Regions from separate parts of the Peribacillus sp. TE19612 genome, predicted to be linked through region 1. Evidence: riboswitches for the same ligand, from Rfam matches in the RefSeq annotation. Region 1 holds a riboswitch; each other region holds the start of a gene.
What was found. Region 1 has a riboswitch for thiamine pyrophosphate ahead of ACZ9AO_RS20485 (ABC transporter substrate-binding protein). Riboswitches for the same ligand answer to the same signal wherever they lie in the genome.
Positions count from the first base shown of each region.

Region 2: it holds a riboswitch for thiamine pyrophosphate, as region 1 does, so the genes downstream of both, tenA (thiaminase II) here and ACZ9AO_RS20485 (ABC transporter substrate-binding protein) in region 1, are expected to answer to the same signal.
Region 3: it holds a riboswitch for thiamine pyrophosphate, as region 1 does, so the genes downstream of both, thiC (phosphomethylpyrimidine synthase ThiC) here and ACZ9AO_RS20485 (ABC transporter substrate-binding protein) in region 1, are expected to answer to the same signal.

Region 1 is NZ_JBWCCL010000012.1:162,046-169,942, forward strand. Features, by position in the region: gene ACZ9AO_RS20470 (amidohydrolase) at 1-594, shown strand, start outside; gene rarD (EamA family transporter RarD) at 675-1,604, shown strand; gene ACZ9AO_RS20480 (protein-glutamine gamma-glutamyltransferase) at 1,699-2,526, opposite strand; TPP riboswitch at 2,839-2,948, shown strand; gene ACZ9AO_RS20485 (ABC transporter substrate-binding protein) at 3,082-4,077, shown strand; gene ACZ9AO_RS20490 (thiamine-binding protein) at 4,089-4,373, shown strand; gene ACZ9AO_RS20495 (ABC transporter permease) at 4,370-5,152, shown strand; gene ACZ9AO_RS20500 (ABC transporter ATP-binding protein) at 5,136-5,879, shown strand; gene ACZ9AO_RS20505 (TatD family hydrolase) at 5,898-6,668, shown strand; gene ACZ9AO_RS20510 (NAD kinase) at 6,704-7,504, opposite strand; gene sppA (signal peptide peptidase SppA) at 7,713-7,897, shown strand, end outside.
Region 2 is NZ_JBWCCL010000001.1:367,685-375,581, forward strand. Features, by position in the region: gene ACZ9AO_RS01745 (2-keto-4-pentenoate hydratase) at 1-515, shown strand, start outside; gene ACZ9AO_RS01750 (MFS transporter) at 541-1,902, shown strand; TPP riboswitch at 2,251-2,382, shown strand; gene tenA (thiaminase II) at 2,518-3,201, shown strand; gene ACZ9AO_RS01760 (ECF transporter S component) at 3,217-3,795, shown strand; gene ACZ9AO_RS01765 (ABC transporter ATP-binding protein) at 3,814-5,277, shown strand; gene ACZ9AO_RS01770 (energy-coupling factor transporter transmembrane component T family protein) at 5,278-6,054, shown strand; gene tenI (thiazole tautomerase TenI) at 6,094-6,705, shown strand; gene thiO (glycine oxidase ThiO) at 6,707-7,831, shown strand; gene thiS (sulfur carrier protein ThiS) at 7,846-7,897, shown strand, end outside.
Region 3 is NZ_JBWCCL010000003.1:32,716-40,612, forward strand. Features, by position in the region: gene ACZ9AO_RS06080 (hypothetical protein) at 259-711, shown strand; gene ACZ9AO_RS06085 (histidine phosphatase family protein) at 938-1,483, shown strand; gene ACZ9AO_RS06090 (HAD family hydrolase) at 1,635-2,423, shown strand; TPP riboswitch at 2,539-2,653, shown strand; gene thiC (phosphomethylpyrimidine synthase ThiC) at 2,789-4,570, shown strand; gene ACZ9AO_RS06100 (hypothetical protein) at 4,593-4,763, shown strand; partial or broken gene ACZ9AO_RS06105 (DUF3231 family protein) at 4,854-5,362, opposite strand; gene ACZ9AO_RS06110 (hypothetical protein) at 5,462-5,605, opposite strand; gene ACZ9AO_RS06115 (spore coat protein) at 5,784-6,398, shown strand; gene ACZ9AO_RS06120 (carboxymuconolactone decarboxylase family protein) at 6,435-6,800, opposite strand; gene ACZ9AO_RS06125 (cytochrome c oxidase assembly protein) at 6,912-7,637, opposite strand; gene ACZ9AO_RS06130 (DUF2243 domain-containing protein) at 7,684-7,897, opposite strand, start outside.

The DNA of each region.
Region 1 (7,897 bases):
GTCCATGCGATTGGCGATCTCGCTTTTGAATACGTCTTGAATGCAATTGAAGCCCTCCCCCCGAAAAAGGGACAGAGGGACCGGCTCATCCATGCGCAGATTGTACGGCCGGAGCTTTTGGAGCGGGCGGCGAAGCTGCCGGTAATCTTTGATATCCAACCGGGGTTCGTTCCGTCCGATTTTCCGTGGGTGGAAGAAAAGGTGCCAGCCGATCTATTGGAATCCTCCTATGCCTGGAGAACCTATTTGAACTTGGGCATCATTTGTGCGGGAGGGTCGGATGCACCCATTGAACCATTAAATCCGATTTTGGGCATTCATGCAGCTGTCACAAGGATGAAAATCAACAGTGAGGACCGTACCGTATATGGTTTGTCTGAAAGGCTTTCCGTTTTCGAGGCTTTCGCATTGTATACCAAAGGGAGTGCTGCAGCAATCGGCCAGGAAAAACGCCGCGGTGTGATCAATAAAGGGTACGATGCCGATTTTACCGTGTTTAATCTGGATGTCTTTGCTGTTGCACAGGATGATCTCCTGAAAGCTGAGGCGGTCATGACGGTCATCGATGACAAAATCATGTATGATAAAAATTAACAGTTGCAAAAAAAGAAAGGGAAATACAAAATTGTTAGATGGAATTAGATAAAGGAATGTAAATGGAAAGAAGGCTTGTTATGAAAGTGGATCAACAAAAAGAAGGGGCGATTTATGCAGCCCTTTCATACATGATGTGGGGAGTTGTGCCGGTTTACTGGAAGTTCCTTCAGGGAGTCGGTGCAATAGAAATTTTAGCTCAGAGGGTATTATGGTCTTTCGTGTTCATGCTGGTTTTATTGATGTTCATGAAAAAATGGCAGGCGTTTCTAGATTATGTCAAAAAGATAATGGGAAATCCGAAACTCTTTACGGCATTGCTAACGGCGTCCCTGCTTGTTACAGCTAATTGGGGAGTGTTCATATGGGCCGTTAACTCAGGACGGATCCTCGACACGAGCCTTGGATATTATATCAATCCGCTCGTCAGTGTACTATTGGGAGTGATAGTCTTAAAAGAAAAATTGAGCGGGGCCCAAATCATTTCATTCCTGCTTGCAGGAATCGGAGTCTTGATCCTTGGCATTCATTTCGGCACGATCCCGTGGATCTCTCTTGTTTTGGCCATGACCTTTGGATTATACGGTCTGGCAAAAAAAATGATCAAGGCCGAATCGGCAATCGGGCTGACGCTTGAAACGATGATGGTAACGCCTCTGGCCCTAGGTTACCTGATTTACTTGATGAACAGGTCGGAAATGCAATTCTTTACAGACGGGAGCACAAGCTTGCTGTTGGTGGGCGGCGGGATTGCCACGGCATTGCCTCTTTTATATTTTGCAAAAGGGGCGGAGAAGATCCCGTTATCGATGCTTGGCATTTTTCAGTATATTGCTCCGACCTTATCTTTATTGATCGGGGTATTCGTCTATCATGAAAGTTTCACCAAAGCACATCTTTTAGCCTTTTTGTTCATATGGTCAGCTTTGGCTGTTTATACACTATCCATAACGAAATGGGGACAGGCAAGTGCCCGCAGGTTCAAAGGCAAAGGGAATATTGGTGCGTGAAAAGAAAAAAATGCTTGGGGAGATTTCTGCCCAAGCATTTTTTTTATGTCGTTACTCAATAAAACGGTTTTATGGCATAGGCGAAATGCCAGGGTCATGAAAGGTATATCTTCGAACCTATTTCAGAAACAATACAATTGGAAAGGCAGGCAGGACTGTTATCGGGATTGGCACGGGGGGAATTCAGTTGGAATTGTCTATAGAAAGAACTATCCAGGAAAATGATATGCGTTGTCAGGAATGCTGATATGGTGGCGTACGGCTTTCTATTGCTATTTAATTCATTGATGATTCCCTGTGCAGTGGTAATCCCGATCCCGTGACCATAAAAGAGGTTATTCCCTAATAATATGGCATTTTCACCTTGCCATTCAGGGGTTGCCAAGTCGTGATCAGGGTTTTTGAAGTAAACGCAATCACCTGGTAAATAGTCCCTTCCCTGGTGAACGATGAGAGCCATATTCCTTGGAGGGCGCCAGTCATATAAAAATAGGTCTGAAAAAAGATAGTCGAAATTCCTGGGGCCGATTAAATCCAAAATCGCCTTTAAAAATGTGACGACTATTGCTGTCCCGCATTCGAAGGCATAAAGCCCTCCATTCATGAAAATGTCAACGAGCGCAGCATGAGGGAGAATCCCTGGCTGAAGGGTGAATGTGCCATCCTTTGAAAGGTGCCAATAACGTTGATTGGATTGAGACTCCTCAAGTGTGGAAAATTCCGGCCCGCTTTTATCCAACGCAATAGCTGCCTCTATGACCCGGTTCCTCAGCTGTATCTCGAAATTAAAATCCCCAAAGTTCCGGTATTCAAAAACGTTAGAATCTTCCGCCAAGCATTGAAGAGTTTCAAGCGATTTGGCAGAGGCTGTACCTGGTTGGATTTGACTGACATCTAACCATTTGTGATTAATCTTTATCATGACATATCCACCTTTTGCTTATGAAATTAAGGGTTTAATAAACCAGTAAACAAAAATGTCTACACGTAATGCTCATTATATGAATGCTTGCAAAGAAATGACTATTTGGAACGTGTCCGCCACCGTTGCAGCCAAGAATGATTGGAACGGAAAGAGGCAGAATTATTTTGCTTTCAATGATTTTCGTTCCAAAAGATGTTTTGCAAGACATCCTGAAGTGCAAGGAATACCTTTCCAATTAGAGAGTAGAAGCAAATTAGTATTCCTTTTTCCCTATGAATTGATATAATGAGAGAGAAAAGTTCATATGTGCGAGAAATGTAGGGGGGCCAGTACTGCTGGCTGAGATTGCATCCATTAGATGCTGACTCTTTGAACCTGATCTGGGTGATGCCAGCGGAGGGAACATATTATGACTGATTTTCTGTTTTGTATGTTAACGTCCGAATTCATCTTCGGGCGTTTTTTGCTTTTTTATCTAGTATTTGAATAGCCCTGGAGCCCCATCATGGTTCCGGCATATGAATCTTATAAGATGTGTAGGAGGATAATGACTTGAATAAATTCTTACCACTGTTAACTTCGTTCTTCCTTTTAGCTGGATGCGGAGCAGGCGGAACTAATGAAAAAGAAGAAGCATCTAAAAATGAAGAATTAAAAAAGGTATCGGTCGTGCTCGATTGGACACCGAATACAAACCATACAGGATTGTATGTAGCCAAGGAAAAAGGTTATTTTAAAGAACAAGGTCTTGATGTGGAGATTATCATGCCAGGTGAAGCGGGAGCTGATAAGCTTGTCGCTTCAGGGAAATCTGAATTTGGCGTGAGCTACCAGGAGGGCATAACGCAGGCCCGCGTGCAGGGCGTGCCGATTGTTTCGGTAGCTGCCGTCATCCAGCATAATACCTCGGGGTTCGCTTCCCCTGAGGCAAAGGACATTACGACTCCCAAGGATTTTGAAGGGAAGACTTATGGTGGCTGGGGATCTCCGGTTGAAAAGGCCATTATTGATTCACTCATGAAAAAGGAAAATGCGGATGTAAATGAAGTGGACATAGTCAATACAGGAGACATGGATTTTTTCACTTCGGTTAAAAGGGATATAGATTTTGCCTGGATTTATTATGGTTGGACAGGCATAGAGGCTGAGTTGCGAAATGAAAAGCTTAATATGGTGTACTTAACCGAATACTCTGATAAGCTTGATTACTATACGCCTGTTTTGACTACAAATGAAAAGATGATAAAAGAAGATCCCGAGACTGTTAAAGCATTCGTTCATGCAGCTTCGAAAGGGTACCAGTTTGCGATTAAGAATCCTGATGATGCAGCAGATATGTTAATTGAGTCTGCACCGGATCTTGATCCAGAACTAGTGAAGAAAAGCCAGGAGTGGCTTGCAGCCAAGTATCAGGATGATGCTCCGCGATGGGGTGAACAAAAGCTTGAAATTTGGAAGAATTACAGTGAGTGGATGACTGAAAATAAGCTTCTTGAAGGTGATTTCGATCCTGAAAAGGCATTTACCAATGAATTTTTACCAAATTAGGAGGAAATACAATGGCCAATTCATTAATTAGTATACAAATTATTCCTAAAGGGGAAAATGTCATCCCTATGGTCGATGAAGCAATCAAGATCATTGAAGAATCAGGTGTCAAGTATGAGGTTCACCCGCTTGAAACGACAATGGAGGGGGAGCTTTCCGAACTTTTTGCCGTGATAGAAAAAATGAATGTAAGAATGATTGAAATAGGATCGCCGAATGTCATTTCCCAAGTGAAAATATTATATCAGCCAAGCGGGATTACGATGGATACGTTAACGGAGAAATATCGGGCATGATCGGAAGGGGAATTTGGAAGAAGGGGGCTCCCTTCTTTCTTTTATTATTGTTGCTGATTGTATGGGAGTCAGTGACAGTCTTATTGAAAGTTGAAGAATGGCTGCTTCCCGCTCCATCGGCCATTTTCATTGAAGGAATTGAGTCGTCCCGCAATCTTTACGGACACCTTATATCCACAACCGAGCTTGCGTTGTCGGGATTTTTTATTGGAAGCTGCATCGGCTTATTGATCGCGGCAATCCTACACCTATTTCCAGGTGTGAAGGACGCGGTTTATCCTCTGCTCATACTATCACAAAATATACCTATCATTGTTTTGGCGCCGCTTTTGGTGATCTGGTTTGGCTTTGGCATGCTGCCTAAGTTAATCGTGATTTCACTTGTATGTTTTTTTCCGGTTGCGGTCGCATCATTGGACGGTTTTCGCCAGACACCATACGAGCTTAAGCATTATTTCAAGATGATGGGAGCGGGGAAAAACCAGTTATTTTGGAAGCTGGAACTTCCTCACTCGATCCCGTTCATTTTCTCCGGCCTGAAAATTTCGGCTACCTATAGTGTAATGGGGGCTGTTATTTCGGAATGGCTTGGGGCAAAATCGGGGATTGGTGTTTATATGACTCTCGCTTCTTCAGCGTTCAGGACAGATCGGGTGTTTGTAGCCATTTTCATCATTATGGGAATGAGCCTGATCTTTTTTGGAATCATCACTTTCCTGGAGAAATACTTGGTTTCTTGGAAGAGAAAGGAGGGCGAAAAGGATGAAGCTGGAAATTAAAGACGTCTCCTATGCTTTCGATGGTAAGCAGAATATATTGGAGAATATGAATTTCCATGTGAATGATGGGGAATTTGTCACGATCCTTGGGCCATCGGGAAGCGGTAAAAGTACATTGTTCCACTTGATCGGCGGGATTTTGAAGCCTGATCATGGCATCATTTCATTGGATGGTAAAAAGATAAATGGCCTAAAGGGACATATCAGCTATATGCCTCAGCAGCCTTCCCTTTTACCTTGGAGAACGGTATTGGAAAATGTTTTGCTTGGAAGTGAACTTGCTGGGACCAGAGATAAAGAAAAGGCAAAAACCCTTTTGATGAAAGCTGGTTTAGAAGAATACGATAAAGCATATCCGCATGAATTATCTGGAGGCATGAAGCAAAGGGCCGCATTCATTCGGAGTATCTTAAGTCCACAGGACTTGATGTGCCTGGACGAACCCTTTTCTGCCTTGGATGAACTGACAAGATTGCAAATGCAACAATGGCTGTTGTCGGTTTGGGAAGAAAATCGGAGGTCGGTGCTTTTTGTCACTCACAGCATAGATGAAGCGGTTTTCCTATCAGATAGAATTTATGTGTTATCAGCAAAACCGGCTGCTGTCATCAAAGAAGTGAAAGTTCCATTTTCAAGGCCAAGAAGAGAAGAACAGCTTCTTAGTGATGAATTTATTCATTTGAAGAGAGAATTATATGCAGCACTCAAGCCAACTTTCAATACTTAAGTAAGGAGGCGATACCATTTGAGAATCATCGACAGCCATATCCATTTGGATAAGTATGATATTGTTAAGCGGAAGCAGATCCTGAAAGACATGGAAAAGGTTCAGTTGGAATCCTTGCTGACTGTTTCCATGAATTTGGCTTCTTCGATTAACAATTATCAGCTTTCACTTAAAGATTCACGAATTATGCCTGCCTTTGGTTTTCATCCAGAGCAGCCCCTCCCGAGTGATGAAGAAGTGAATGAATTATTGAGCTGGATGCGGGAACATCGTCACAATATGGTTGCGATAGGCGAGGTTGGGCTGCCCTATTACTTAAGGCAGGAAAACCCCAATATTGATAACTCAGCATATATAGTGATACTGGAGAGGTTCCTGACCTTAGCTAAAGAGATTGAAAAGCCGGTTATCCTTCATGCCGTCCATGACGATGCACCTATTGTTTGCGACCTTTTGGACAAGCATCAAATCACAAGGGCACACTTTCATTGGTTTAAAGGGGATATCCGGACAGTTGAAAGAATGGCCAAAAAGGGCTACCGCATTTCGATTACACCTGATGTTTGTTATGAGAGGGAAATACAGGAATTAGTTTCGGCCTATCCACTTAAGCTTATGATGATAGAAACGGATGGACCATGGCCGTTTGAAGGGGTTTTCAATGGGGAATGGACCCATCCCGGCATGATGCATGAAAGTGTGCGTCAAATTGCTTCGATTAAAGGATTGCCGATTGAGGATGTCTATGAAGCCCTTTATCAAAATACGAAAGATTTTTATCATATATAAAGGTACCGGTTATCATATCCGGTACCTTTTTTCGTTTAGAGAAAGGTCCTTTTAACCTTTTCCCAAAAGGAATTGTCTTTTAGCTTAACGGTCTTGATGACCTTACCGCTTAACCGGACCTTTACCTTTTCGACATGATTGATGCTTAACGCTTCATTGTCCATTCCGACGATCGGATAGCTTGGTCCGTTTTGTTCAAGGTGGACGGTCAACGTCTTAGCACCGCTTAAGATAAATGAGGAGCCTAGGGTCCGATAGGTATTATTATTGACGGAAGCAAGCTCGCTCACTTGGAAGCAAGGGAGAAGGGGATCGACAACGGCCCCATTGACCGATTTATTATAGGCGGTGCTTCCGGTCGGAGTCGCAATGATGATCCCGTCCCCGCGAAAAGTTTCAAAATGGAGTTGATCAATGAAAATATCCATGATGAACGTTTTGGTGATCGAAGAGCGGATACTGAGTTCATTAAGGGCATAAAAGGAGGGCTGATCGTCCAATTGGATAGAGATGGTTGGATATTTACGCACCTCGATTTGCTCCCTTGTCATGGCATCAATCATTTTATCACTGTCTTCCAAGTGGAAATCGCAATACATATTCAAGTTACCTGTCGTGGAAATGCCCGCATATAAACAGTCATCCCTGAACCCGGTTTTACGGGCTGCCTGCAGGAATGTGCCGTCATCACCGATGCTTACGATGATGTTCGCTTTTGAGAAATCCTGGATGACTTCATACGAATGTTGCTTCGCCAAGTCTGATAAGTATTCAACCTTGCTAAGCATCTCTTCATTCGGTGCATGGAAAAAATAAATATTCCTTCGAGTGTTCATCATGTTTCCCCCCCTAGTATGTATGGTGATGAAAGGGCTTTCTTTAACCTGTTTACGATAAATGCAATTTGTGCAAAATGGACCAATGCATTTCCAATTTGAGGATTCTTTGCTACAATTTTATATGTCTTAGTTTATCATGGAATGAAACATTTTTGGTATTAGTTCGTATGGTAAGAAGGATACATATATTTAAGGGGGAAAACAGATGAATGGAAAGCGTTGGGCTGCACTTGGAATCGCAGCCGTTTTATTTTTTGTTTCTATTGCTGTAGGGGCGGCCACTACTCTATTTACAGCGGATACGGAAAATATCATTGATGAATTATTTGCTTCCGAAAGTGCATTTTACGAGGAAGTCATAGAAGGCGATGATTACACTAATGTTATTGC
Region 2 (7,897 bases), on a different contig from region 1:
AACCAGTATTAAAAGTTGGGGAACTCATCCATCCGCGAGTGGAACCTGAATTTGCTTTTTTATTCAAGGACGAACTGAAAGGTGCAAATATAACCGAGAAAGATGTCTGGCCGGCTGTGGAATGTGTATTTCTCGCTCTTGAAGTTATTGACAGTCGCTATAAAAATTTTTCTTTTACACTTACCGATGTAGTGGCGGATAACGCATCCTCCGCCAAACTCCTGCTAAGCAATCAAGCTTATTCTCCGTATCACACGGACTGGTCCCAAGTAGAAGTTACGCTATATCAAAATGGTGAAATACAAAAGAGGGGACTTGGAGAGGCTGTACTCGATCACCCGATTCATTCGATTGTGGAACTGGTAAAAATGATTAGCCGTGAAGGACTTTCCATTCAGGCTGGAATGATTGTTTTGGTAGGCGGAATAACAGATGCCGTTTCCATACAGGCAAACGATGAAATAATGGCAGATTACGGTGAACTGGGGAAACTGACATTACATGTTATAGCATGAAATATGGCAAAAAGGAGGTAATATATTGCGTGAGGTCAATGCTTCGGAAGTGGTAGGTAATAGTAAATTTGGCCGTTTTCATTTAATGGTCTTCTTGTGGTGTTTGTTCGCCATTACCTTCGATGGATTTGATATAGCCATGTACGGAGTAGGTTTGCCATTGATGATGGAGGAATGGAACTTGACGCCAGTCGAAGCTGGCGGAATAGCAAGTTATTCATTGTTCGGAATGATGGTAGGAGCACTCATTTTTGCACCTTTGGCGGATAAAATAGGGAGAAAAAAAGTGCTGGCCATTTGTATAGGTATATTCAGCGTTTTTACATTGCTTTCAAGTTTTGCCCCGAATCCTGCCTTTTTCTCGGTTATGCGATTTATAGCAGCCTTGGGAATGGGAGGATTAATGCCAAATGTCATCTCCTTAATGGCGGAATACTCACCCAAAAAGAATAAGGTGCTCATTGTAACCGCTATGTACTGCGGTTATTCCATCGGAAGCATACTTGCTTCTTTAATTGGAATGTATGTAATGGAACAACTGAGTTGGAGGGTTTTGTATTGGATAGGGGCGCTTCCCTTACTGGCACTGCCATTCTTCATGAAGCAATTTCCTGAATCGCTTTCGTATTATGTTATTCGAAAACAAGGAGCAAAGATTGCTGGAATCCTGAATCGCATTGATCCAGACGGCGACTATAAAGAGTCGGACGATTATGAGTTTGCCAAAGTCCAAGAAAGGGCAAAGGGCTTTCCAGTCAAGAAACTCTTTGAAAATAAGCGTACGCTTAGCACATTTGCGTTTTGGGTAGCCGCCTTTAATTGTTTACTAATGGTATACGGACTCAATACATGGTTACCCAAAATCATGCAGCAGTCGGGATACGGCCTTACATCCAGTTTATCTTTCAATCTTATATCAGGAATAGGACAAATTGGCGGATCGATAATTGGCGGGTACTTAGTTGGGAAAATAGGCCATAGAAGAGTACTTGTATCCCTCTGTGCCATAGGTACGGTCTGTTTTGTCATATTAGGATTGACCTCTAATCCAATAGCATTATATATTCTGATCGCTTTTGGAGGAGCCTGTACAGTCGGCACGATGAATTTAGCCAATACGTATATATCCGAATATTATCCGCGGGAGATAAGGACTACCGGGATAGGCTGGGCCTTGGCTTTTGGTAGAATTGGAGCCATTGTTGCCCCAACATTAATAGGATTGCTGCTGGCTGCAAACTATTCGCCGCAAAATGCATTCATGGCCTTCACCGTTCCGAGCATAATGGCTGCCTTGGCGTTACTCGTTGTGAAAGAGAGGTATGGCAGCTATGATAAACTACAGCTTGAGGGAAATATAAAACTAAAAGCAACGTCGAATATATAATATTGTTTTTTAGTAGATGGCCTATATGTCAGCGGACAGTCATGCAACTGTTCTCTGACATATAGGCCATTTTTTAGAGAATAAAAGAATTCACGAGTAAAATGGCTAAATTCACGAGTAAACCGGCCAAACTCACGAGTAAAACAGTTAAATTCACGAGTAAACAAGTAGAATTCACGAGTGAATTCTGTAATGAAACCCATGGATTAAAGTGCCGTTAAACGCCGGGTAAATGGGGGTTATGCAAGATTGAAAGTTTAGTAACCCTAAATCAAGAAAACTTTTCTAATACGTTTGACAATTGGATTTATCGTGTTAATATAAAGGCAAATGAATTTAATATACAATTTGTACCACTAGGGGTGCTTTATAGGTAAAAGTTGATTTTTTACCGACAAAAGCTGAGATTGAAGTATGACTTTAAGACCCTTAGAACCTGATCTGGTTTATACCAGCGTAGGGAAGTGGGGTCTGGAACTATACATTTCTGTATTATTTCTTGTACAACCACTTTCTTTACGTTTAAGAAAGTGGTTTTTTGTTTGCAAAAAAAGGGGTGATAAGTGTTTTTTTCTGTAACGTTCAATGAAAAAATACAATTTGGAGGTAATGGACATGAAGTTTTCAGAGGAAATCCGTAAGGAAGTTGATCACATTTGGGAAGCTAGTTTTAATCATCCGTTTGTAGCAGGAATAGGAGATGGCACATTGCCATTGGAGTGTTTCCGTTTTTATGTCATGCAAGATGCCTATTATTTATCTCATTTTGCTAGAGTTCAAGCCTTAGGGGCAGTCAAAGCTACAGATTTACATACAACAAGCAGGCTTGCCGGCCATGCACAAGGAACATATGAAGCGGAGTTGAAGCTTCATGAGAATTTTTCCGAGAGATTAGGCATCACAAAAGAAGAACGGGAAGATTTCAAGCCTGCCCCGACTGCCTATGCTTATACTTCCCATATGTATCGTGCGGCTTATTCGGGACATTTAGGAGATGTTATTGCAGCTATCTTGCCGTGTTACTGGCTGTATTATGAGATAGGTGAAAAGCTGCAAGGGTGCATGCCCGAAGAGCCAATTTATCAAGAATGGATAGCGGCTTACGGAGGAGAGTGGTTCCGCACTTTGGTGGAAGAACAAATTGCGAGGCTGGATGAGATTGCTGAAAAAGTAACTGAAGAAGATAAGGCGAGAATGAAAGAGCATTTTATTCTCAGCAGCCAATATGAATACTCATTTTGGGAAATGGCTTATCGTTTAGAGACATGGCCCGTTCATAAGGGAACATTAGAAGTATAAAAGGAGAATGAAACAATGAAAAAAGGATTGAAATTAACGGATATATTAGTCACGATCGTGATTGCGGTAGCATTTGGAATCGTTTATATCCTTTGGGGTTCGATTTATTATTCCGTTAAACCTTTAGGATTACATCTGGATCAACTTATTTATGGAATGTGGTTTATAGCTGGCCCTGTCGCCTTTTTCATTTTACGGAAACCGGGTGTGGCACTTTTGGCGGAGATAGCTGCAGCTTCCGGGGAATTCTTTCTAGGCTCCCCATGGGGGCTGACTGTACTGTTATATGGGGTGGTCCAAGGTTTGTTCGCGGAACTGGTGTTCATGGGGTTCAAATATAAAAAATTCAATATGCCGGTGGCCGTTTTAGCTGCGATGGCTTCCTGCCTGGCATCAGTTATCATGGATTTTGCATACGGGGAAATAGGTGCGCTTTCTACTTGGAATCTATCGTTATTCATGATAGCGAGGTTTGTGGGTTCCATATTCTTTGCAGGTGTGACCGCTTATTATCTAGTTAAAGTCCTGGAAGCAACAGGGGTAACTAATCTTGTGCGTCCGGTTTCCAATAAAGATTATGCAGAACTTGATTAAAAGAAGAGGTTGAGGGCCATGGAACCAATCGTTTCTGTTGAAAAGTTAAGAATGAAATTTCCCGGTGATGAATCTTTGATATTCAAGGACCTATCACTATCATTTGATCAGGGAGAAAAAGTGTTATTGTTGGGACCATCTGGATGTGGTAAGTCCACTCTGTTGCAAGTGTTAAGCGGATTGATTCCGAATTCCATCGAAGTCCCGATGAAAGCGGAGAAATTGAAATGCCCTTCTTCATGGGGGTATGTTTTTCAAGACCCTGATAGCCAGTTTTGCATGCCATTTGCCGATGAGGAAATTGCCTTTGTCCTAGAGAATCTTTCCGTCCCTAAAGAAGAGATGAAAGAGAAGATTCAAAATCATTTCCGTAAAGTAGGATTGAACCTAGACCATACAAGTATTGACACATTATCAGGCGGGATGAAACAGCGTCTGGCAATTGCTTCAGTATTGGCCCTTGAACCAGAAGTGATATTTTTAGATGAACCGACCGCCATGCTTGATCCAGAAGGAACGAAAGAAATCTGGGACTTGTTGAAGGAAGTCGGAAAAGACAAAACGGTTATTATCGTCGAACATAAAATTGACCATGTTTTAGAATTCATCGAACGAATCGTGCTTTTAAACGATGACGGTCAAATCATAGCTGATGGTCCAAGAGACACCATTCTTTCCCTATATAAAAATGAAATGAGAGAACATGGAATTTGGTTCCCTGGTGTTTGGGATGAATATATACAGAGTAATGCACCCACTAGGGAATACCATTTTACAGATGGTTTACCCCTTCTGGATGTGCAAGGATTTAGCGGTTTTCGGAATAAAGAGGAAAAAATACACGTTGAAGAGCTGAAGGTCCATTCAGGAGAATGGATTGTGATCAGGGGAGAAAATGGCGCGGGCAAGAGTACACTTTTGCATGCATTGATGCAATTCATAAAAACGAAAGGTACGTATGAATTAGTGGGGAACCCCATTAAAATGGTGAAAAATCCAACGGATCATATGACGTTTGTCTTTCAAAATCCTGAGTTTCAGTTCGTTGCAAATACTGTATATGAAGAGATTGCTTATTCATTGCGTATTGATAAAAGGCCGCAACAAGAAATAGATGAGAGAGTCCGCTCATTGCTTAAAGTTTTCCGTCTTGAGGCACATCGGGATAAACATCCATTTCAATTATCAATGGGGCAAAAGCGTCGCTTAAGCGTAGCAGCCTCAATCGTAATAGACAAAAAAATCATTCTCCTGGATGAGCCGACCTTTGGTCAAGATTCGAAAAATACCTTTGCATTACTGGAATGGTTTGAGGAATATCGAAGACGTGGAATAACAGTGATCATGGTAACTCATGACGATCATATTTCAAAAAACTTTGCATCCAGGATCTGGACGGTTAAGGACGGAAACGTAATAAGTGATGAAAACATCGCGCAAGCCGGATTTGTTGAGACCAAAGTTAAAAGGAGTGTCATGTAGATGAATGTTTCACACGCAGAAACATGGCTCCATGGAATTAATCCAAGCCTTAAACTTGGTGTGCTGATTGTGTTATGCATCGTGGCGTTATTCATTCACGACCTGAATTATATGATGAATATCACCATTGGCGTATTACTTTTATTTTTGTTTTTTTCCGGGCATTCGATAAAACGCATCCTGCTTTTGTCGATTCCCTTTTGTTTCATTTTTATATCCACCTCTTCTGCCATGATATTATTCGGGCAAGGTGAAAAGCTTTGGTTTGAGTGGGGCCTCATATCGATTACGGAAGAAAGTTTCATGAGGGGATTACTGGTAGGCTTTCGAGCTTTGTTCTTTGCGGTCCTTGGTTTAACTTTTTCCTTAACGACGAGACCAGTGAACTTGTTTTATTCGTTAATGCAGCAAGTTAGGCTTAAACCGAAATATGCCTATAGTTTCATGGCGGCATTAAGGCTGATTCCCATCATGATGGAGGAGTTCCAAACGATACGGAACGCGATGAAGGTACGCGGTTTCGAAAGGGGAAAAGGAATAAAATCGGTATATTTTAAAATGAAAGCCTACTCCATCCCGTTGTTATCCGGAAGCATCAGACGTGCACACCGAATCGCGGTTGCGATGGAGGCAAAGCGATTTACAGACAGTAGGGATCGAACATACTATTATGAATTCGGGTTTTCAAAAAAGGACCATGGTTTCATTCTGTATTTTATCATCCTGCTGTTGGCCGGCTTTTATCTATCGATTCAATTCCCGTTAGTATCCATTTGATTTTATGAGATTGTAACTTTACTAGTTGGGGGTTCTAGTATGAATGCACATGAATTGCATATTATTTCCACTGGGAAACAGCCAATTGAAAAGTTTGTGGAAATCGCTTCAAACATTCAGGAACATGTCGATTTCTTTTATCTAAGGGAAAAGCATAGGAGTGCATCGGAACTCTATCAAGCAGTGAGGCTATTACATGATAATAAGATTCCGCTTTCTAAGATCATCATTAATGACCGGGTGGATGTAGCCTGGGTACACAAAGTATTTGGTGTGCAATTGGCTTTTCATAGTTTAGATGCAGAAGTCGTAAAAGGAGCTTTTCCAGGGATGAATGTTGGCTGTTCGATCCATTCCATGGATGAAGCGAAAGCTGCATTCAGCAAAGGGGCCGATTACGCGATTTATGGACATGTTTTTGAAACGGCTTCAAAAATGGGACTTCCTCCCAAGGGAGTTGAGGAGCTTCATGCAATCACAAGAAATGTCAATCTTCCGATAATTGCGATAGGAGGAATAACACCTTTCAATTGCCAAGTCGTGCTGGATGCGGGGGCACGTGGAATTGCCGTCATGTCAGGTGTGCTTGAAGCTGAAAATCCGATTGAAGCCGTTAAAGAATATGCGAAGTCTTTGGGAAAGGAGACATAAGATGAATTCCATATATGATGCAATCATTGTAGGGGGAGGAGTAATAGGTGGGTCCATTGCATTTCAATTAGCCAAGCGAGGTAAAAAGGTCCTTTTATTGGAAAAAGACAGACTTGCCAGTAAAGCATCCAGTGCTGCAGCCGGGATGTTAGGGGCACAAGCTGAGTTAGATGCTGATAATCCCCTTTTTACATTGGCAAGCCGAAGCAGGGGGATGTTTCCTGCACTTGCGGAAGAATTAAAAGACATAAGTGGAATAGACATCGAATTAGTGAACAAGGGCATGTTTAAGGTGGCGCTATCGAGTGATCAAGTAGCGGAGTTGAAGAACATGATCAGAGTCCAGCAAGATGCGGGACTTGAGGCTGAATGGCTATCGACCGCCGAAATAAGGAAAACGGAACCGCTTTTATCGGATGAGATAAAAGGAGCCATGTTCATTCCGAATGATGGACAAGTTTCAGCCACGAGGCTGTCGCTCGCTTTTACTGAATCTGCAGCTGCACTTGGTGTGGATATAAAGGAATTTGTTCATGTCTCCAATCTGGTTACGGAAAACGGATGTGTAACGGGAGTCGTCACGGACATAGGTGGATTTTCAAGTGAAAATGTCATCGTGGCAGGTGGCGCTTGGAGTGCTTTCCTTCTAGAAAAATCAGGGATCAGACTCGACAGTTATCCAGTAAAGGGAGAGTGCTTTTCCGTCCTGACCGATCGTCCATTGCTTGAAAAGACAATCTTCACACATGGCTGCTATCTTGTGCCCAAAGTTGGCGGAAGAATCATTGTCGGGGCAACGGTTAAAGCGAACACTTTCGATCAAAAGGTAAGTCTTGAGGGGATTTCTACGTTAATTGAAAGAGCAACGCAATTGCTTCCGGCGATTAAAGGAACCGAATTGGAAAAGACATGGGCAGGTATACGCCCCCAAACTGGGGACGGCTTGCCGTACTTTGGTGAACATCCGGCATGCAAAGGACTTTTCATTGCAACGGGGCACTATAGGAATGGCATCTTGCTTTCTCCAATTACAGGTGTACTAATAGCGGATATTTTGGAAAGGAAGGCAAATCCCGAATGGTCCCCTTTTAGATTGGACCGTTCGATACAGCCCCTTTTTACTTGATGGAGGTGGATGAATTGGAATTAACTATTAACGGGGAAAAAATAAGGATTCCTGCTGAAGAATCAA
Region 3 (7,897 bases), on a different contig from region 1:
ATAAAAGTGTATGGTGCATGATCGATAAACGTATAAATGACGCGGGATAAATGCTCATCATACCCGTGAACTGAGGAAATCAGGGGTACACTGTTTTTTTTACTATGATGCTTTTAAAGGGGATTCCGGGAATGTGACGATTGACCCTTCCGATGATGAAGGAGAGATGCATTGCCAAGTGAACTTGAATAAGGGTTTTGGGTAATGAAATGGAGGATTTATATTATATAATGATAGTGACAAAAGGAGGATGTTCAGATGGTATATAACTCGGCAGCAGAACTTTGTGAAGGGTTTGGTTATCCGCCCGTTCACGTTAAATTGACGATAGAGATCATCGATAAGAGATTGGGACCTGTAAAGGCAGAAGCGGAGATTGCCATCAAGCCTGTTAAGGCAAAGGGATATCTGGAAGTATTGGTGGAAGAATTGGAATCAGAGCATATCTTTGCCGATGAAAATGGCAGTATCTATGGCAGCTTCGGCATCGATCAAAGCATCCAGATATATGATGAAGTCCTGACTACCATTCCGTTCGAAGAGATAATGGGAAATGAAAATTGGAAAGAGACAGTTAAGGAATCCATCACTGTGGATAAGCTGAGGGAACAACTGGGGAAATCTCTCAATGATTATCAATTCAGTGATTTGAGCGGAAAATATAAATTCAGGAAAAGATGTACGATAACAGAACTACAATTCATAGATTAAACGATAAATGGAGAATGCGAAATGCGTTCTCTTTTTTCGGTGCTATCATAATTAAACGCTGGATCTTTAAGAATTTTTAAACATATACACAGTGTCAAGGAGAGTTCAGTAAGGTTTTAATGGTTTCAACATACTTTTTTTTATAGTTTTACATAGGATAATATATTGATAAGGGCTTTTTACAAGAAAAAGAAACGTATATTTTAAAAGATAAAAAGGAGAATATATGAAAATTGGTTTGGTACGGCATTTTAAGGTGGCACATGAATTTCCTACTGGGAAATCTGTGACGGCGGATGATATGAAGCAATGGTTTGTGGACTATGATGCAGCGGATATTATTTATGGAACGACTTTATTTGGCGTGGAGGAATGGCAGGAATGTTATTGCAGTGATATGTCGAGAGCCGTCAAGACAGCGGAACACATCTTTCCAGGCACAGTTCACCGGATGGAGGAGCTGCGGGAAATACCTTCTCCCCCTCTGAGAGGAAGGATTAAGCTGCCGTTCATCCTTTGGGCCATCTGGATTCGCTGCTGCTCGGTGATCAACAAGCAGACAAGGGCGGAAATTAAGATTGCAGAGCAAAGGATCAATAATGTATTGGATGAAGTCTTTGCAAAGGGGGAAAGGAATGTTCTGATCGTGAGTCATGCCGCCCTCATGGTATATATGAGGAAAGAGCTGATCCGACGGGGGTTCACCGGTCCAAAGTTCAAGATTGCCAGTAATGGAAAATTGTATGTATTTGAAAGCGGAAAAGGGAAATGAATATATGGTTCCCCACCGGAAAAGGTAAGCCATTTTGCGAAGAAAGAGGCATGCATTTTCCGAATAGTTATTCTTTTTTTATTGGTTGTGGTTTATTATTGTAATAGTGTAATTTTTACGAATTCAATATTGGGAAAGAGGGGTGGACATTTTGCTGAAGGCAGTTTTTTTTGATTTAGATGATACATTACTATGGGATCAGAAAAGTGTAAAAGAGGCTTTTGTGGCCACATGTGAAGTTGCCAAGGAGAAATATGGTCTGAATGTCGACGAGTTTGAAGAAGCGGTGCGGAAGGAAGCGCGTGATCTTTATTCTTCTTACGATACATATGCATTCACTCAAATGATCGGAATCAATCCATTTGAGGGACTATGGGGGAATTTTCAGGATGATCATGATGAATTCCGGAAGATGGCCGGGATTGTACCGGCTTATCGGAAAGAAGCGTGGACGAGGGGCTTGAAGGCATTAGGGATCGATGACCCGGAATTTGGGCTTGAACTGGCAGAACGTTTCCCGGCCGAAAGACGCAAAAAGCCATTTATCTATGAAGAAACATTCCGTGTTCTGGATGAATTAAAAGGGAAGTACAAATTGCTATTGCTAACGAACGGATCTCCTGAACTGCAAAATACCAAACTTGAAATAACGCCTGAACTGGTTCCTTATTTCGACCAAATCGTGATTTCAGGTGCATTTGGTCGAGGTAAACCGGATGCCTCCATTTTTGAGCATGCTTTGCAAATCATGGAGCTTGATAAGGATGAAGTATTGATGGTCGGCGATAATTTAATGACCGATATCCTTGGAGCATCACGGGTAGGTATAAAGTCGGTTTGGATAAATCGCCATGATAAGAAACGGAATGAAGTGCTTCCAACCTATGAAATCACGCATTTAGAGGAGCTTTTCCCTATCCTTGAGAGCCTGGGGAATTAATTGGCGGTCCTCCTCCAAATAACAAATTTTGGAGAGTTGCAATAAAATATTAGGTCTTTCAAATTATTTACAGAATGAAAAGGGTGAGATATAGTTACCCTGTAATCAATTAAATTATTCAGACTAGGGGTGTCCAATAAAAGTTGGGCTGAGAGAGAAGCGCTTAAGCTTCTTAACCCTCAGGACCTGATCTGGTTCATACCAGCGTGGGGAAGTTAGAATCTACTAAACGATGACATTTCAATTGGTCATTTCTGTAGTCATACTAACGTTAGCCGGGTCTTAAATATGAGACCTGGCTTTTTCGTGCGAAATGGATTGGATTTTGTCCTTTTTAAATGAACTTAAAAAGGAGAAATGAAATCATGAAGAGTAATTCAGTAAATGACATGAACGTTTCAATTATGTCCAGTTTTGCCGGGAGTAAAAAAGTGTATGTTGAGGGATCTAGACCCGATATTAAAGTACCTATGCGTGAAATTGAGCTAAGTCCGACGACAGGGGCATTCGGTGAAGAGGAGAATCCGCCTTTACGTGTATATGATACAAGCGGCTTCTATACGGATTCAGAATATCCGATTGATATTCATAAAGGCCTTGCCCCGATTAGACGCAGCTGGGTTCTGGAACGGGAAGATGTTGAAGAGTATGAAGGGCGTGAAATAAAGCCCGAAGATAACGGATATAGAAAAGTGGAGTCACAATCCAATGCCGAAGTTTTTCCGGGATTGAAAAGAAAACCATTGCGTGCGGTGAAAGGAAAAAACGTAACCCAGCTCCATTATGCCCGCAAAGGGATCATTACTCCAGAAATGGAGTTCATTTCGATCAGGGAAAATGTAGCCCCTGAGTTTGTAAGGGAAGAGGTAGCTAGCGGGCGGGCAATCATTCCGGCAAATATTAACCATCCTGAAAGTGAGCCCATGATCATCGGACGTAATTTTCACGTGAAGATAAATGCGAATATAGGAAATTCAGCTGTCAGTTCATCGATCGAAGCTGAAGTGGAGAAAATGACTTGGGCCACACGATGGGGTGCAGACAACATAATGGATCTTTCCACAGGAAAGAATATTCACACGACGCGGGAATGGATTATCAGGAATTCACCTGTGCCGGTTGGGACGGTTCCGATATATCAAGCATTGGAAAAAGTGAATGGGGTCGCGGAAGATTTAAATTGGGAAGTTTTCCGGGATACATTAATCGAGCAGGCTGAGCAAGGTGTCGATTACTTCACCATACACGCTGGTGTACTTTTGCGATACATCCCCATGACAGCAAAGCGAGTTACGGGTATTGTTTCCCGGGGAGGCTCCATCATGGCACAATGGTGCTTGGCCCACCACCAAGAAAGTTTTCTCTATACACACTTTGAAGAGATTTGTGAAATCATGAAGACGTATGATGTTTCTTTCTCATTAGGTGACGGTCTCCGTCCGGGATCCATTGCAGATGCAAACGATGAGGCACAATTTGCGGAATTGGAAACACTTGGGGAATTGACGAAGATTGCTTGGAAGCACGACGTTCAAGTCATGGTGGAGGGACCCGGTCACGTACCGATGCATTTGATTAAAGAAAATATGGATAAGCAGCTGGAAGTCTGTCAAGAAGCACCATTCTATACCCTGGGACCATTGACGACGGATATAGCTCCTGGATACGACCATATCACTTCTGCGATTGGTGCTGCCATGATTGGATGGTTTGGAACGGCCATGCTTTGCTATGTGACACCGAAAGAGCATTTGGGACTTCCGAATAAAGAGGATGTTCGGGTAGGGGTCATTACTTATAAAATTGCAGCACACGCAGCTGATCTTGCAAAAGGCCATCCGCAGGCAAGAAAACGGGATGATGCCCTTTCGAAGGCTAGATTCGAATTCCGTTGGAGAGATCAATTCAATCTTTCCCTTGATCCTGAAAGGGCGGTTGAATATCACGATGAAACTCTTCCGGCAGAAGGGGCCAAAACAGCCCATTTCTGTTCAATGTGCGGACCGAAATTCTGCAGTATGAGAATCTCTCAGGACATCCGTGATTTGGCGAAGGAAAAGGGTCTGGGTTTTGAGTCGGTAATCGATGAAGGGCTTAAAGAAAAAGCGAATGAATTTAGGAAAACGGATGGGGAAATCTATCAATGATTCCGACGAGAGGGAGAATTCGATGAATCGGGTAATCCAGATAAAAGTTGAAATGAAACGGTTGGAAACTCAATTGGAGCAGCTGAAAAGGGAGCTGAACATTTTTCGGGAGAATTGTAACCATGAATTTGTGAAAAATGATTATAGTCAACAATGTACAAAGTGCCATTTGATCGAAAGTCTGCAATGGTAATGATTCCATAATCGTCCTTATGGAATGACTCCCTTAATCATGTTGGACATTCGATCACAAAACATGATTAAGGGGATCTTTCATTACTATTTACATACTTGTTTTATTAATATGAAGAGGAGGAGGGACAAGCCATCCTTTTTCCTTATTCAATCTAAGGAAGTCAGCACCCAATGCAGCTTTGTTGGTATGGAATTGCGCAAACATCTGTGCAATATCCTCGCGGATGCATTGACCCATCATTTGGCTATAAGCAACTAATCCTGCATTAATATCGATTGATACTGAAGCGGAGATTTCAGGATCTTGAAGACGTGCCCCGACGGGAATATCCTCCAAATTAGCTTTAGGCCTTTCAGGAGGTGAGGGAGGCAGTCCTACGTTATTTTCTTTTAATAACGATTCAAGTTGGTCATGTTCCTGTTTTCCTTGATTGATAACTTCAACAAGCAATTTATGCAGGTCCTTGTCGCCAGTATTTTAAGCATGGTTTGATGACAGGCAATCAACCCTTTTGTATTGGTTAGAAATGCCCATGTTCCAAATACCTCTCCGTAATGCATAGGCTCATCTTTCGGATTTCCGCTTAAAATTCCCATAACCATCCTCCTTGAAATTCATTAACGCATTTAAGTTACCCTGAATTCATCCAAGCATGCATCGTTGATGTTTGGGAAAGGTTAGAGGGCTTTTAATGCTTACCCTTTTATTCCTTGCAGCCATTCTTGATAACATTCATCACAGAGCATTTCATTTCTATCCGTGTCAGTAACTTGAAATGTTACGACATGGATTTTTTTTTCTTCCGTGACATCACTACAATAGAAGCATTGATGTGTCATTGGAAATCCTCCCAAACATATAAAGTGTTTATAGTTTAAAACGCCACGTTTTTTTTATACAAAAAACATGATGTAGCAGCTTATTGGTCATCTTGGAAGAGTTTTGATTGAATAATCCAGTTGGGGTTTAACATACTAAACGTGTTCGCATCATTGATAAAACGAGGAGGGAAATACAATGCAAAACCAATATCAACAAGGTCAAGTACACCAGAACATGCAAACGGGTGCCATTCCCCCACAAATGAATCACGGTGGTCACGAACTATTCGATGTACATGAAGTGCTGTCGGGAGCGATTGGTACTTTAAACACGTATACTCTTTTGCGTCAGCATGTCCAAGATCAGGAATTACTCGACATTCTGAATCGTCAATATCAGTTCATCCAAGATGAATATAATATTTCACTGGAGTGCTTCCAATCGGGCCAGGATCCTTCTAAACGGACTCAGAGCTACAAAATGAATCAAGGTAACGATTTTATATATGGATTGACACCAACTCAGCCAAAGAAACCTTTGCAATCCGTATCGGAAATTACGGATGAATGCATTTCAGGCTTGATGCTTGGAGCTGTTAAGTCTGCAGCATCCATGAAGGCGATGGCAGCGCTTGAAATAACGAATCCGGTGGTTCGCCGCGTATTTGCAGATTCCGTTCCGAACTGCATTGAAATGGCTTATGAGATTTCGATATATCAAAACAAACATCATTATTACCAAGTTCCTCAGCTTGCACAGCAGGATATGCAGCAAATGATGAATTCGTATGCCCCCGCACAAGGAACATAAAGAAGGGATAGGACTGATTCTCCTATCCCTTCTTTATCATTGTTTCATATGATTTATTTCCTGAATGCATTCCTGGACGAGGGTAACAGCCTGACTCATGGTTGCTCCTCCGCCAAATGCCGCGGTCACACCAATTGCTTCAAGAATTTCTTGTTCGGAACAGCCTTGATCAAGACATCCTTTTGTGTGATAGATAATACAGTATTCATCTTGTGAATATAAGCTTATTCCTAGTGCGATAAGCTGTTTTTCTTTCTTGGACAATTGACCTTCTTTAAAACACTCTTCCGTAAACGAATTGAATTTCTCAGCAAGATCTGGCATTTTATGCGTAAAGACACCGATTCCAGCTTTATAATCACGAAGAGCATTTTCAGTAGAATTATTCGCTTCATATTCCATTTTTCATTCAGCTCCATCCAAAATTTTTTCATCAAAAATTAGTATGAGCTAAATGTTGGACGATTAAACAGAAACGCAGGAGTTTACCGAAGTAATCATGGAACCGCCTTCCTACAAGGCTAGTGACCCCTTGGGCCGGGTGGCTTTGAACCATTGATAGCAAAGGATGCATATAAGTGCAACGTCAATCGCATCACCGGCATAGTACATTAACATTCCGCCATTTTCCGCTTGTACCTTGGTGACTCCGCTTGGCGGGTGGGCAAAAATATATTTAGAAAGGATATCATGGCCGGCCAGTGAAACTGTAAATACGATAGCTCGAAACATGAAGCTGAACCTGTGGGGTGCAGGGTCCATATAAATCATAGACGCAGTGAATAGATAGCCCGCTATGAACACGTGAAAATGCACTAATGCATGCAGAAGGGCATTCTGATGCATCAACCCGTACAGACCAGTCGTATAAAGGATCCAAAGCCCTCCAATATTAAGCGCAGAGGCAGTGATTGGATTGCTTAAAAATCGCAGCGGCCAACTTTTCAACACCTTTGAAAGGCGTCTTGCTGATTGTACATCAAGTGTTCGCAGTGCAAGCGTAATGGGTGCAGCAAGCACGAGCAGGATGGGTGCAATCATTCCAAGCAGTAAATGACCAACCATATGCGCCGTGAAGTCCATATGCGCGCGATTGGCTATTGGGCCTATGATTGCAGAGGCTGCACAGAGAGTGCCAAGAATCCAAAAGAAGGTACGGTATAATGGCCATTTTTTATAGCGGCGGTTCGAAATGAAGACAGCTGCGATATAAATCACTATAACCAGCATGATTAGCATCAATAAAATCGGTTCAAAACCAGTTCCATTATCATGAATATGTCCATTACTGTGCATTGCTGGCGTCTTCTTTCATTTTAAGTAAGCTGCGCCTTGTTTGAATGACGAGGGTAATGCCGATCAAGATCATGATTGTGGCGGCAATGTTCCAAGTCAAGTCGTATGGGAAAATATCGACATTGTAACGGATTTGATGGAGGCGCATGAGCTTGTGCTGGATGATTCCGTCATATAACTGGAAAGAACCTGCCCCGAGCAAA